DNA from 2 places in the Shewanella sp. 4t3-1-2LB genome. Region 1 is predicted to be linked to the other one. Evidence: predicted binding sites of a transcription regulator. Region 1 holds the regulator's gene; the other holds the start of a gene.
What was found. The regulator sigma-54, encoded in region 1, starts transcription at its own class of promoters, with help from an activator protein. The targets are predictions, from matches to a motif close to GTTGGCACGNNNNTNGNNT.
Positions count from the first base shown of each region.

Region 2: J3L11_RS12040 (flagellar assembly protein FlgT) is a predicted target of sigma-54. The motif match lies at 3,673-3,691, and genes of this name have one in related genera.

Region 1 covers NZ_JAFNJD010000056.1:7,330-14,650, reverse strand. The annotation lists gene J3L11_RS17070 (HPr family phosphocarrier protein) at 1-42, opposite strand, end outside; gene rapZ (RNase adapter RapZ) at 29-883, opposite strand; gene ptsN (PTS IIA-like nitrogen regulatory protein PtsN) at 880-1,323, opposite strand; gene hpf (ribosome hibernation promoting factor) at 1,323-1,613, opposite strand; gene J3L11_RS17050 (RNA polymerase factor sigma-54) at 1,644-3,110, opposite strand; gene lptB (LPS export ABC transporter ATP-binding protein) at 3,201-3,929, opposite strand; gene lptA (lipopolysaccharide transport periplasmic protein LptA) at 3,926-4,459, opposite strand; gene lptC (LPS export ABC transporter periplasmic protein LptC) at 4,446-5,006, opposite strand; gene kdsC (3-deoxy-manno-octulosonate-8-phosphatase KdsC) at 5,003-5,554, opposite strand; gene J3L11_RS17025 (KpsF/GutQ family sugar-phosphate isomerase) at 5,554-6,531, opposite strand; gene J3L11_RS17020 (calcium/sodium antiporter) at 6,560-7,321, opposite strand, start outside.
Region 2 covers NZ_JAFNJD010000030.1:24,571-31,891, reverse strand. The annotation lists gene J3L11_RS12070 (chemotaxis protein CheV) at 1-688, opposite strand, end outside; gene flgA (flagellar basal body P-ring formation chaperone FlgA) at 875-1,582, shown strand; gene flgM (flagellar biosynthesis anti-sigma factor FlgM) at 1,660-1,974, shown strand; gene J3L11_RS12055 (flagellar protein FlgN) at 1,974-2,405, shown strand; gene J3L11_RS12050 (LPP20 family lipoprotein) at 2,504-2,953, opposite strand; gene J3L11_RS12045 (FlgO family outer membrane protein) at 2,950-3,558, opposite strand; gene J3L11_RS12040 (flagellar assembly protein FlgT) at 3,751-4,899, shown strand; tRNA gene J3L11_RS12035 (tRNA-Arg) at 4,955-5,030, shown strand; gene J3L11_RS12030 (DUF2947 domain-containing protein) at 5,347-5,826, shown strand; gene J3L11_RS12025 (chalcone isomerase family protein) at 5,844-6,392, shown strand; gene J3L11_RS12020 (DUF6268 family outer membrane beta-barrel protein) at 6,419-7,291, opposite strand.

The DNA.
Region 1 (7,321 bases):
CAGCTTATTGAGAATGGTGATTTCTCGCTCAATTCTTGCCATGTTCGAGTTCCCGGTGGCGTGCCTGAACTTTATGCTTACTGTTGCTGAAACGCTTTGCAAGTTGCTCTGCTACATAAACGGAGCGGTGTTGTCCGCCGGTGCAACCAATGGCTACGGTAAGGTAACTGCGGTTATTGCGTTCCAGATGGGGTAACCATGTATCGAGCAAGTTTTCTATTTGCCAGATAAACTTATTTACTAGCGGTTGGCGGTTGAGAAACTCACGTACCGGTTCATCCAACCCAGTCAGTGGTCTGAGCTGAGGCTCCCAGTGGGGATTAGGTAAAAAACGTGCATCAAACACGAAATCGGCTTCTGCGGGCAACCCATGCTTAAATCCAAAGGATTCGAAGTTGATCACCAGTTCTTTGGTGGCACTTCCCAGTAAAATCTCCCGTACTGTGTCACTTAGTTCATAGATATTCAGCGTGGAGGTATCTATGTAATGATCCATCAGTTGTGACAGCGGGGCGAGTAGTTTACCTTCCTGCTCGATAGCATCTTTTAGCGAAATTTTACTTTTAGATAATGGATGCAGGCGCCGGGTTTCGCTATAGCGTTTTAACAGCACTTTATCAGATGCATTCAGGAAAAAGCTGATGACCTCAGTGCCTTGGGGCAGTTTTCCTAGCTGGCCCTCGAGCACTTTATCCTGGTTAGGCATATTCCGCACATCGACACTAATCGCCACCAACTCATTACTGCCACGAAGATTATCCAGCAAACTGCCAATCATGGGTAAAGGCAAATTGTCGACGCAGTAGTAGCCCATGTCTTCCAGTACTCGCAATGCTACAGATTTTCCTGAGCCGGAGCGGCCGGAGACGATGGCCAGTTTCATCCGGTGATCACCTGATACAATTCTTCTTTGGTGGTCGCCTTGCGCAACTGCTTAAGTATCTGCTTGTCACTGAGTTTTTCAGCCATTGCCGATAAGGTGCTCAGGTGCTGCTGGCATTGATCTGCGGGCACCACTAGGGCAAACAGGATATCGACCGGTTGGTTGTCAATGGCATCGAAAGCAATCGGCTCGTTACATTTCACCAGCACTGCAATCGGGGTAGTTATGTCCGGCATACGACCATGAGGAATGGCTATGCCATTGCCTATGCCCGTGCTTCCCATTTTTTCTCTGGCCAACAGGCTTTCAAAAATGGCTTGGGACGACAGATTGGGATACTGGGCCGCGGCGAGTTCGCTGATGAGCTCCAATACCTTTTTCTTGCTGCCGGGTGTGGCGCAGGTGGTACACTCCGGCCGCAGGACGGTACTAAGTTCCATCATGAGTATTTTGTCAGCTTTTCTTTGTATTTAATGATCTGACGATCCAATTTATCAATCAGAGCGTCAATGGCTGCGTACATGTCGGTGTGCTCTGCGGTGCCGTGCACTTCGCCACCGTTCAGATGTAGCTTGGCTTCGACTCTTTGTATAGCTTTTTCTACATTGAGTACGACATGCACATTATTGATCTGTTCGAAATGACGTTCAAGTTTTGCAAATTTACTCTCCACGTAGCTACGCAACGAGTCGGTGATCTCAATATGATGGCCTGCCAGGTTGATTTGCATAGGGGTGTCCTCCATAGGGGTACTGTGGAATTACAAACTCTTACGCTGATTTGAGGGCGGGATCAGCATGGCTTCACGATACTTTGCAATGGTCCGTCTTGCCACGTTAATTCCCTGTTCCGCCAGCAACTGTGCCATTTTGCTGTCACTGAGCGGCTTTTTCTGATTCTCTGCTGCGACCAGTTTCTTGATAAAGGCTCGTATGGCGGTTGACGAACACTCGCCGCCATCATCGGTGCCAACATGGCTGGAAAAGAAATATTTCAGTTCAAAAATACCGCGAGGAGTATGCATGTATTTTTGCGTCGTCACTCGTGAAATCGTCGATTCATGCATATCGACCGCTTCGGCGATATCGTTGAGTACCATTGGTTTCATGGCTTCTTCACCATATTCAAAGAAGCCTTGTTGAAACTGGACGATACAATTAGCAACTTTCAGCAAGGTTTCATTGCGGCTTTCCAAACTCTTGATAAACCATTTGGCTTCCTGCAAATGTCCGCGGATAAACTGGCTGTCTGACTGGCTGCGAACACTGCGCGCCATGGCGGCATATTGCTGATTAATACTCAGTTTGGGCATACAATCTGGGTTGAGTTCGACAATCCAGCGGCCATTCTTTTTCCAGACGCTGACATCCGGGATCACATATTCCTCGTCCTGTGGCTGTACCAACAGGCCGGGCCGAGGGTTGAGTGTCTGGATCAACACGATGGCATCTCGTAGATCTTCTTCTCTGAGGCGTGTTTTACGCATCAAGGTGCGATAATCTTTCGCGGCGATCAGATCGAGGTGTTGCTCCAGCAACATGATGGCATTTTCTAAATGCGGTGTGTCTTCACTGAACTGTGACAGCTGGATCAGCAAACATTCCCGTAAATCTCGAGCAGCAACCCCCACAGGGTCAAAGTGCTGAATGCGTTTCAGTACGGCTTCTACTTCGTCCAATTCAATCTCAGGATTGCCCATGGCTTCCAGAATTTCTTCTGTGCTTTGAGTCAGATAACCCTGATCATCAATGGCCTCAATAATGGCGGTGGCAATGGCTGAGTCGGTTTCGGAAAACGGTGTCAGGTTTTTCTGCCATTCCAAATGTTCACGTAATCCTTCGGAGGTTTCTCCCTGAAATGGCGTGTCATCATCGCGGATAGGACCCGCAGGGGCAGCAGGTGCTGCGGTAAAGACTTCATCCCAAGTGGTGTCCATTGGCAGTTCTTCTGGCAGGGATTGGCTGGTTAACGCATCGGAAGTCTCAATAGTTGAACTGTCTTCCGTTTGAACGTCGATGGTTGGCGTGTCGAGATCATTATCCACATCATTGTCGTCATCGGCTAATTGACTATCTTCATTGACTTCCAATAGTGGATTGGCTTCCAGCGCCTGCTGAATTTCCTGTTGTAACTCCAGCGACGACAACTGCAGCAAACGGATTGCCTGCTGCAGTTGTGGTGTCATAGTCAGCTGTTGACCCAGCTTTAACTGGAGTGACGTTTTCATGTTACCGCTTACTCCTACATCCTATCGTGTAATAAAAAATCCAGTAATTACAGTCTTTAACAATTAGAATTGCCTACCCAAAGGTGGTTACTATAGCTTGAATTGCTCTCCTAAGTACACTGCACGTACTTGTTGATTATCGAGGATTTCAGCAGGGGAGCCTTCTGCGATCAACTGACCGTGACTAACGATGTAGGCGCGCTCACACACATCAAGTGTTTCACGCACATTATGGTCGGTAATCAGCACTCCCAGTCCGCGGGAACGCAGCTGTTCAATAATTTTTTTGATATCGATGACCGATATGGGATCCACGCCCGCAAAGGGTTCGTCCAGCAAAATAAATTTTGGATCCGCCGCGAGGGCTCTGGCTATTTCAACTCGGCGTCTTTCACCGCCCGATAGTGACATCCCAAAACTGTCGCGAATATGAGTGATATGGAACTCTTCGAGCAACTGTTCCAACTGCTCTTCACGGCCATCACGATCCAGACCCTTGCGGATCTGTAGTACTGCCATGATGTTATCTCGCACCGTGAGTTTACGGAAAATACTGGCTTCTTGCGGCAAATAACCGATGCCTTTGCGGGCACGCAGATGCATGGGATCCATGGTCAGCTCATCATCGTCGATGAAGATCCGCCCTTTATCGCTCTGAATGAGTCCTACGACCATATAGAACGTAGTGGTCTTGCCTGCGCCGTTGGGACCGAGTAATCCGACAATCTGCCCAGTTTTCACCGACAGACTGACGTCCTTCACGACCATTCTTTTTTTATAGCTTTTTGCGAGATTCTGGGCGGTCAGGGTAGTGCTCATTGCTGCTCCTGCTTGGGTTCCTTTTTGATATCTTGCTGGTAATTTTCCGGCTGAATTACCGTGGTAACCCGATCTTCACCTTGACCACTACTGGTAGCTTGCAGTTGCTGGTTTTCTAGGTCATAAACGATTTTTTCTGCAGTAGACAGACTGCCGTCCTGTTCCACCCTCGCTTTTCCAATGAGTGTCAGAATACGTTTGTTGATGTTGTAGTGGATCTCGTTGGCGCTGGCGTTCGCAATGCGGCCATCTTCCAGTTTCTGACGAAAAGTCGCTGGAGATCCTTTGGCAACCAACACCCGCTCGCCGTCTTTATCGGTACTGGAAGCGTTAAGTTCCTGGGCGGTAAGCTTCATCGAACCCTGCGTGACGATCACATGTCCGCTATAAACGACCTGCTTGTTTTTGATGTCGGCATCCTGCGAATCTGCAGAAATCTTCACCTGCTGCAACAGATCTTTATCTACGGCGGATGCTGCCAGACTGGTGAGGCACAGGAGTGCACCGAAAAAAAGCTTATTTGGTTTCATAGGTTCCTTTTACTTGACTAAGCAGTTTCACTTGCTGAGCGTTGAGGTCGGCGTACAGCCCCTGACCTGTAATATCAAAATCCTGTCCCTTGACCAGTATATTTTTATCTGAGGTCATAATCATATTACTAAGATTTAATTCCAGATAACTGGTGCTGATAGACTGTATGGGCTCTGTGGGACTAATGGCATCAATAATAACATTATTTTCCAGAACCACTTTGTTGCTGCGTTTGTCCAGTAGTCCCTGTTCTGCGGTCATGCGCCATTCAGCCTGACCTTTATCGGGAAAGATCCAGTACACTGGGCTGCTAAAAACGGTGCGATCGTCCTGTTCGTAGTGTTCCATGTGTTTGGCTGACACCCGACTAGAGATCATGCCGTTTTCATCATAACTGACACTGTGTAAATCATCGGCAACGTAATCAGGACGTACCACATCAGAGTTCTGCAGACTCGCGTCGGTATTACGCTTATTCTGAACTTGCCAGTACAAGATCAGGGCAGCGGTAAAAAAAGCAATAATTGCCAATGTGACTCTGTTCATATACTCATGCCGTGTGCCGAATCAATTTTATCTTGGCTCAATAGTAGTAAATCAGCTAGTTCCCGCAGAGCACCATGACCACCATTAAGAGACGTTACCAGATGTGCCAGTTGTCTGACTCTGGGGTGACCATCCGCGACGCAGACACTGAGTCCTACGCGCTGCATCACGGGTAAGTCAACCATATCATCTCCAATGTAGGCCACCTGCTGTGGTTGCAGTTGATAGTGTTGTAATAGCCACTCAAAAGGTTCCAGCTTATTATCAATACCCTGAAATATATGAGGTATTCCCAAAGCCATCATACGCGTTTCTACAATCTGTGATTGGCGCCCGGTAATCACGGCAACCTGGATGTCAGCATTTAATAAGGCTTTCACACCATAACCATCTCGGGTGTGAAAAGCTTTGAGTTCTTCACCATGATTTCCCAGATAGATGCGTCCGTCAGAGAATACGCCGTCGACATCGCAGATCAGTAACCGGATCTGGCGGGCCGCTTGCCATACCGTCTCAGAGACTGGTCCATAGAAACTGTCACGACTCATTACATAACTCCCGCGTTCACCATATCCAACATGTTGAGTGCGCCTACTGGGCGGTTATCAGCATCGACAACAATCAGCCCATTGATGCTGCGATCGTCCATGATTTTTAACGCCTCTGCGGCAAGAATATTGGCTTTGACAGTGATGCAGTTGCGAGTCATCACATCAGCAATGCGGGTTGTACGCAGATTGACATCTGCATCGATAACCCGTCGTAAGTCGCCATCGGTAAAAATTCCCACCAGCTTATTATCGGCATCCACCACAGCGGTCATGCCAAGCCCTTTTTTAGAGATTTCGTACAGCGCATCGGTGATGCAAATATCATGATGAACCAGCGGAATATCCTGATCTTTGTGCATCACATTTTCGACTTTCAGCAGCAGTTTGCGGCCAAGTGCACCTCCTGGATGCGACAAGGCAAAATCATCTTTGGTAAAACCTTTGGCTTGTAACAGCGCTATCGCGATGGCATCGCCCATCACCAGCGTTGCGGTAGTGCTGGATGTCGGTGCCAGTCCAAGTGGACAGGCCTCTTCTGGCACTTTGATACACAAATGCAGTTGTGCGAGTTTTGCCATCGTGGATTCAGGATTGCCGGTCATGCTGATCACAGGGATCCCCTGACGTTTAATGACAGGCATCAGTGTCAGGATCTCGTGGGATTCCCCAGAATTGGATATTGCTAGCACAATGTCATTATGGCTGATTACTCCAAGATCACCGTGACTGGCTTCGCCTGGATGCACAAAAAAGGCGGGTGTCCCCGTGCTGGCTAGTGTGGCTGAGATCTTATTGCCAATATGGCCTGACTTGCCCATACCCATGACGATGATCTTGCCGCTACAGCGATAAATCATTTCGCAAGCTTCGGCAAATTCAGGCGAATCTACATATTGGTACAAGTTGTCCAACGCTTGCATTTCGATATCAATGACTTTGCGTCCCCACGTACGCATCTGATTTGCATCTGTCATATCTTTCTCTCTTCCATCTGTTTGGCGCTTATTGATGATGCTCAAACAGGCTAACCTGATAGCACACAAAAGTGATCAATAACACTACGCCATGCCACCGTCTAAGTGAGCGGTGTTTTCTGCCGCTCAACAGAATGAACAATGCCAAGGCGGTACTGGTTGCTAAGACCATGTAAAAATCTCGGCTGGCAGCGGCCGCGTCTACTGTTCCAGGTGCAATCAATCCAGGAATTGCCAATACGGCGAGTATATTGAACAGGTTGGAGCCAACAATATTGCCTATTGCCAAGTCCTCTTCTCGCCGCAGCACCCCCATGATACAGGCTGCTAATTCAGGCAGGCTGGTACCAACGGCAATAATTGTCAGGCCAATCACCAGATCTGACAGCCCGAAGTACTGCGCAATACCCGCGGCACCGTTTACCATCCAGTTGGCTGATATGGGCAATAAGATTATGCCTACGGCAATCCAGAACAACGCTTTCCAAGTGGCAACATCTCGCGGAATATCTTGCTCGGCTTCATCCGCCAGACGATCTTTGGCTCGGTTAGCGATGGCATGCCAGATGAGGTACCCCATCAAGCCAATAAACAGCAGTAGCAGCAACAAGGCCTCTGCGCGACTGAACTGCTGATCATGTAGGCAGTAGCCTGCCACTAATGTGGCAATTAGCATCAGCGGAATTTCCCGGAACAGGGTTTGGGAACTGACACGAATTGCGCCGAATAATGCAGTAATGCCGAGAATTAGCGCAATATTTGCAACATTGGAGCCCAATACATTACCTAT
Region 2 (7,321 bases), on a different contig from region 1:
GCGCTACATTATCCATTTCAGATGCAATCACCTTCAATCTATCTAGCGCTTCCCGGCCATCTTTGGCGGTTTCTATCTGCAAATTCAGGGAAGATAGCGCTCGCACAATCTGTTTACGCGCCACAGCAGAATCATCTACTACCATAATATGGAAATTCTGTTCGCGATCGATACTAATCGCATTATCAACTTCTTCACTGATCTCAGTTTTTACAGGAGAAATCTCATCGAGAATTTTTTCAACATCGAGAATTTCCACCAGTTCCCCGTCAATCTCAGTCACGGCGGTCAGGTAAGAATAGCGCCCAGCCCCTTGTGGCGGTGGCATAATGGCTGACCAGTTCATATTGATGATACGTTCAACCGACTGCACCAAAAAGCCCTGCACACTGCGATTATATTCGGAGATGATGATAAAACAGTTTTTCAGGTCTTCAATAGGCCGACCACCAGTAGCAGCACTTAAATCAATCACAGAAATAGTGGTGCCACGAATATGGGCAACACCTTTGACATAAGGATTCAGTTTCGGCAGTAACGTTAATGGCGGACACTGTAATACTTCTTTTACCTTAAAGACGTTAATACCGAAGCGTTGACGGCCATTTAGTTTGAATAACAGCAATTCAAGACGGTTCTGCCCTACAAGTTGGGTTCTTTTGTTGACGGATTCAAGAATGCCTGACATAAGCCTGCCTTGTGTATCTGCGAGTACAAAATCCCTTCCGTTTTCGGAAAGGCACGTAATTTGCTGTGCTAGCTCCATGCAGCTTTTCAGTCAAAGTTCTGACGCATGAGGATCCTTTACTCATGAAAAGTTACAAGAACTGTTGAAGTATAAGTGTAAATTGGCAAATCAAACCAGCTTGAAATGATGAAATTAAAATTGACATCCATTTTTATCAGCACACTCTTGTGGACAACCGTAGCATTGGCCGAGCAACCATCGGTTCCAGCTGTATCGGCCATAGAAGCATTAGCTAAAGATGTGGTGGCTAAAAAGGTCAATGCGCCAGCATCTGCGAGGGTCAATATCACACCACAACCACTCGACAGCCGGGTAGCGATCCCGCGCTGCAGTTCACCAATAACAGCAGTGTTGGCATCAGATCGAGACATCGGCCGTAACAATACGGTGCGGATCAGCTGTGACAGCCCAGATTTGAGTTATCCGTGGCAGATTTATCTGTCAGTTCGGGTCGATATTAGCTACCCAGTTGTGGTGGCCAAAGAGACGCTAGCACCAGGAGATGTGCTATCTGCAGCGCAAATGGAGATCCGTTATGTAGATCAGTACAGTGTCAACGGTGAGCAATTTAGCGATATGCAACAATTAATCGGAACCCGCCTGAAGCGGCGAGTATCGAAGGATTATCCCATTTTTGGCAGCAATATCTGTGTTGTCTGTAAAGGTGATACAGTTTCAATTATCGCCAGAACTGAACAATTTCAGATAAAAACTGTTGGCGAAGCTGTAGAAGATGGTAACCTTGGAGAACAAATTCGGGTAAAAAACACCCGTTCAAACAAAACGGTAGATGCGATTGTCACCCATGTGGGCGAAGTCCAGGTAAAAATGTAAAAAAGTGCTCAAGCCTTAAGACGCATTGCCGATAATAGAGTTAGACCTTTATACAAGAGTGTTGGAGCCACAAGGCTATGGACATTAAACAACTGCAAAATCAGCCTCGGGTAAACTCAACAACGGTTACCCCAAGCAACAGCAAAGCGGCTGAGAAAACCGATACAACCACTGTTGCCAACAATGACGATTCCGTTGTTGTTTCAGCTCAGGCCCAGCAATTGCAAGGAATGCAGAACAAGATTGCATCTATGCCCGATATGGATATGCAAAAAATTGCCGAGATTAAGCTGGCAATTTCCGAAGGTCGCTATAAAGTGGATCCAGAAAAACTAGCAAACAATATCGCTCAATTTGAAAGTGATATGGTAGATCTCGATCAGGAGTCCTGATGCCGCAAGCGCAAGACTTGGAAAGTATGTTAAAACAACAGACGGCCACCCTTGGTCGTCTGTTGTCGTTAATTGACGCAGAAACCAAAGCCTTGGTTGAACGCGATGCCGATACCCTGCTACAGCTCGCCACAGAAAAACAACGAGTACTGGAACTAGTCGCCAAGGTTGATAAATCTCTGGCTGAGCACCCGCAAAAAATGCAACTCACCCAAGAACCGCTAGCAACACAGGTAGATAAAGCCAAAAGTCTGCTGGCGGAATGCCAACAAAAAAATCAGGCTAACGGCAAGTTGATTGAGCTATGTGCTGCCAGTGTGAATCGACTGGCTCAGGCGTTGCAAACGAGCCGTAATGTCAACAGTCTGACTTATGACGGCAAGGGCAAGACATCAACCATCGCAACGCTGGGAAATGATCTAGAAGCCTGACTGGCAGCCCCTTTTTTCACAGGACTACCGTTAATTTACCTGTATAAAACCCAAAGCGGCAAGACATTGCCGCTTTGGGTTTTGCTAACGCGATCGCTTTAGAAATAGGTGATCTCTTTCACTCGCTGCGGCCGATTCTGCTGTTGATACAGTTGCCACACATTAGCAAAATCCAGTTCCAGCTCAGTCACATAATTGTCACCCGCTGGATAGCTGCGAACCACACGCGCGCCACGGATCACCCCACTAACAGATACCTTGACATTATCAGACTTCAGCATCCAGTCACCGACTTTACTCTCGGCGTTCAATTGCTGGCCATAAACCTGTTCAGCTAATTCACGGTACGCGGCAATCTTTGATGCCTGCATAGCCATCAGCACTCTTTCAGAGGCGTTTTTTGATGGCTGTGAAGCCAGTGGAGCATAGCCCACGGCCGTAATTTTTGGGAAAGATTGCGGCGGAACGGGTTCCCATTGCACATAACGGTCACGAGTTGTACAACCTGCCAGCAGCATCAGTGCCAGTATTGGCATCCATAATCTCATTTTGTCTCTCCCACCAAATGCACCTTATCATCACCATTGGCACTGTTGCGATATAGCAGACCTTGCTTGGATACCACCAACTGAGATGGCAACAGATAATCCGGTAGCGCTTGCTGTGGTACATAAAGTTGTGCTGCAGATACCACCTTGTTACCCGACAGTGTAACAATCCGGCTGTTGATCACTATGCCATTGCGCGCCAGACTCACGGTAGAAACCAGCACCTGATCTACCGAAATATTCGCTGGAAGTTTTTGCCAGTCACGGCTCAGCAAAAAATCCCCTTGGGGCGTTACTCGCACAGCATCTGCCACATTCAAATCCACCAGATTGAATCCCATCTGCTGCATTCCAGCCATCAGCCCTTGTTGCAGTTGTGCTGCCAAATTATCGGTGCTCTGCATATCCTCGACCATGACGGGGGTTGCCACTAATAACGGTTGAGTTTGATCCAGAACATCACTGTAACGCACCAGTTCTCTAGCGAGTTGCTTTGAGACGTCAATAATACCGGCCTTGGAGGTTGCCGCAGGTTCTGGCACCGGAGCAACTGTCTGACTACAGCCAGTTAGCAATAGTGCTATGAGGGTCATCTTGATTTTCATATCGGTTCCATTAGCAATATTTCCAGAAATCCGGGAAACAATACGCGGTGCTCTCTCCTGTATCGGCATTGCCGCCCCACACTTAAGCAATTTTGCCACTTGTCACTATGGTTCAATGGCATAAATTTTGAATATCAGTGGCTAATCTCTACGCCTTCTGCCGGTTTTTTGGCAAATACAGGAATCGTCACCATGAAACAGATGTTTTGCTTACTGCTATTGCTTGGCCTCGCTATCCCTTGTCAGGCGCAATGGGTAGAAGCAACTGGTGATGCCAAAATAGTCAATGGTGACGCAGGTAAAGCCCGCGAAACTGCCATACAAAATGCGATACGCCTGGTATTACTGCAAAATGGAGGCAATTTTCAGGCCAGTCAATTTGTCAGTAATGGCAATCTGACCACGCAAGCGTTGGAATTGTCGGCCGCCGCTAATGTCAAAGCGGTGGAGTTGCTCAACGAACGGAAAGATGGTGAACGCCTGATAGTGACCGTTAAAATAGATTTACAGGCTAACGACTCACAATCATGCCCTACCGATGGCCTTAAAGCAGCCATACTCATCCCGCAAGCGGTATTGGATGATCGCGGCCAATTACGCTATGGCAGACTGGAAAAACTGCCATCCGTGTTAACGCAGCATCTTGCCAGCACGCTAAAGCAGAGTTCAGTTTTTAGTTTTCCACTGGCACTGGCAGAAAAACAAGTCGATATGCCCACGCTAACAACCGCAGGGCTGAGGGTTCCTGCTATTATTAGCGAAATGACAGACAGTCAGTATCTGTTGCTACCGGAGCTCCTCGATATCTCCGTAGCCCCGCCAACCTCTGCCCCATTAGGACTATGGCAACATGATCCTCAGCGCCAATTTCAACTTAGATTGACACTTTACCATGGGATCAGTGGTGAAATTATCTGGCAACATGAATATACCACCAGCGCTGCCTGGGAATTTGATAAAACCGCCATGGTCAATCCAGCATCCAGCGAATTCTGGCAATCGGCCTACGGTGAAAGCGTCAATGATGTATTGAAGCAATCTGTCGCCGATATTGATCAAGCGCTAAACTGTCGCCCATTGCTGGCGCAGATCATCGCCCGCGACAATAGCCGGGTAGTTCTCAATATCGGACGCCAAAATGGAGTTCAGAAAGGCGATAAGTTCAAAATTGCTTTGCAATACAACGTCAATGACCAACTTAATCGACCGCATGCATTGGCAACTGCCACGCCGGTCACCATCACCATTGATCAGACGTCGGAGACAACCGCTACCGCGCTTATTGGTGGAGAAAACGCTGCGCTGAATATCCAGGTTAACGATATTGCGCTTAAGAAATAAGCGGTTAGATTTCAAATCTTTTATTGAGAGTAAAATCCAGTATAATCACTGCCGTCTCCTCATAGCTCAACAGGATAGAGCAGCCGCCTCCTAAGCGACCGATCGGGGTTCGAGTCCCTGTGGGGAGACCAGTCACATTCTCATATATCCGCCACATATGGCTTCAAAACAAAACTCAAAGCTACTAACCTACGGCAGTTCTTTCGCACGGTTCATTCTTAACAAAATGGTAAGGTTATAAGCTAAAAAACACCATTGTGTTGAAATCTCATCAATAATATGGCCTTACATTTTGGTGATAGGTCAATCTACGCTATGCCAAGCGTTTTGGTTCCAATAGCCCTGCACATTCAGTACACGCTCAGGAGTAGCATGAACGCTGGCTCGCTTTGTTTAAACAGGCTAGCAAGGTTATAATCCTGCGTCCGCCTATAGCAGGAGAAATGCTTGTCTTACAGTTACCTTCCACTAGTTGAATACCGCCGCCAGTGGATTTTTAATCATCACGAAATGCCGGTTCCTGATACGGATAAAGCGGATATTCGGCCATTGACCAGTCAAAGTGCGATGGCGTTGTGGAATCGCTGGATCAGCAATAAAAGCAGTTGTGCTGAGGACTTTAATAAAAGCGACTGGGCACTACGAAGTTCTACCTGGCATCATACCGATATATGGCAATTACAATGGGACAGCGATGACCCGGAGTTACCACGTCCTATCACTGAATTTATTACATGGGACGATGCCACCCGTGTCTATTTTTGCATTGAAAAGTACGAAATCCTTGAGACCAGTTGGGCCGTTTTTAAACGTCACTGGAAGTGCTTTTTATTCTGCGACGATGGTCCACTGTTAATCAGCACTCAACATCGGCAAGCTATCTGGTTTACTCAGGACGGAAACTATCGTCTAGGCCTTCGTGGTTAATTTTTACAGGGAACGCTATGAAATTTTTATCTTTGTTGCTGCTGTTGTTATCTATGTCCGCATCAGCCCGGGAAGTGTCTGGTGTTGAAGTGCCAGAAACCTTGTCGGTAACGCAGCAACCATTGCAACTCAACGGTGCTGGCGTACGTAGTAAGTTTTTTATGGATTTGTATGTAGGTGGTCTGTATTTGTCAACCAAAGCCAGTACCACCGCAGAAGTGCTGAACGAAGAAACGGCGGTGGTCAGCCTGAAAATTCTTTCTGGCCTTATCACCTCAGAAAAAATGCGTAATGCCATCGAAGAAGGTTTTGACGATGCCACCGATGGTCAAACGCAGCCGATAGCAGCAGACATTAAGCATTTTACTGAATTGTTTGAAGACGAAATAAAGGTGGGTGACGAATTTTTATTGGTTGCTGATAAAAAGCAGGGTGTGACCGCTTATAAAAATGGGGTTGCCAAAGATACCATTACTGGCGAAGCCTTCCGTGAGGCTCTGCTGAAAATCTGGCTCGGCGATGAACCAGCCCAGAAGAGCCTAAAACGGGAAATGCTCGGTCAATAAACTTATGGCAGCCCCTGCAGTCTCAGCTAAAAACGATAGCGCAGTTGCAGAGCACCACTGACATAATTATCCATATCCACTGCAGCATGTTCGCCGTCTTTCAGATCTGGCGACATGCTGTAGCCCAGATAGAAATTCAACGCTGTGGCAGATGTGATATTCCATCCTACCCGGCTGAACAGCCGCCATTCCGACAGTTCCACTACTTGTTGATCGTGCGCTAACACCCGTTCGGTATTTTTGCTGCTGCCAATACCCCATTGCAGCGCCGGTGTAAGACTATAAGCCAGTTCAATCCCTGCACCACCAGAAAAATCTGGCATCAAAGGGTTACCCAGACGCCATTTATCGGAGATCTGCCAGTTGAATAGGACTAAAGGTAAAAATCGGGCTTTACCTATGTCATTGAAATAAGCCCCACCAACCCCCCAGTAGTTGCCATTGGCATAATGTCGCATAGCGCCAGCCATAACACCGTAGCTCTTACTGTCAGCCAATGAGGCATCATTGGCGTAGGCAAATTGCAACGTAGGTGCCGCCATCACAGACCAACCATTACCGAATTGGTGACTAAACATCAGATTACCGTGGTAACGTCTGGCGGAATCGAATGGGGCTTGCTGGTTGTACTGCTGTGGCATTTTCCAGTCCCAGTCGAGCCAATCAACACCAAGATTGGCGCTAAGACGCCAAGTGGGTGCCAACTTCCAATTACCCCGCGCCCCTAATTGCCATGACTGTCTACCGAGTTGACCACCATTATCAATATCAGTATCAGCACTGGTACCTCGGGTCAGACTTACACTGTAAGTTGGTTCTGTCTGTGGCGCTGCCACCGCCACTGAGGCTGTCATTGCCAATGCTAGCGCCGCGGCCAGCTTCCCTGTTTGTTTCATCATTTACCTCGTATCGCGCGATTCTGAATAAGT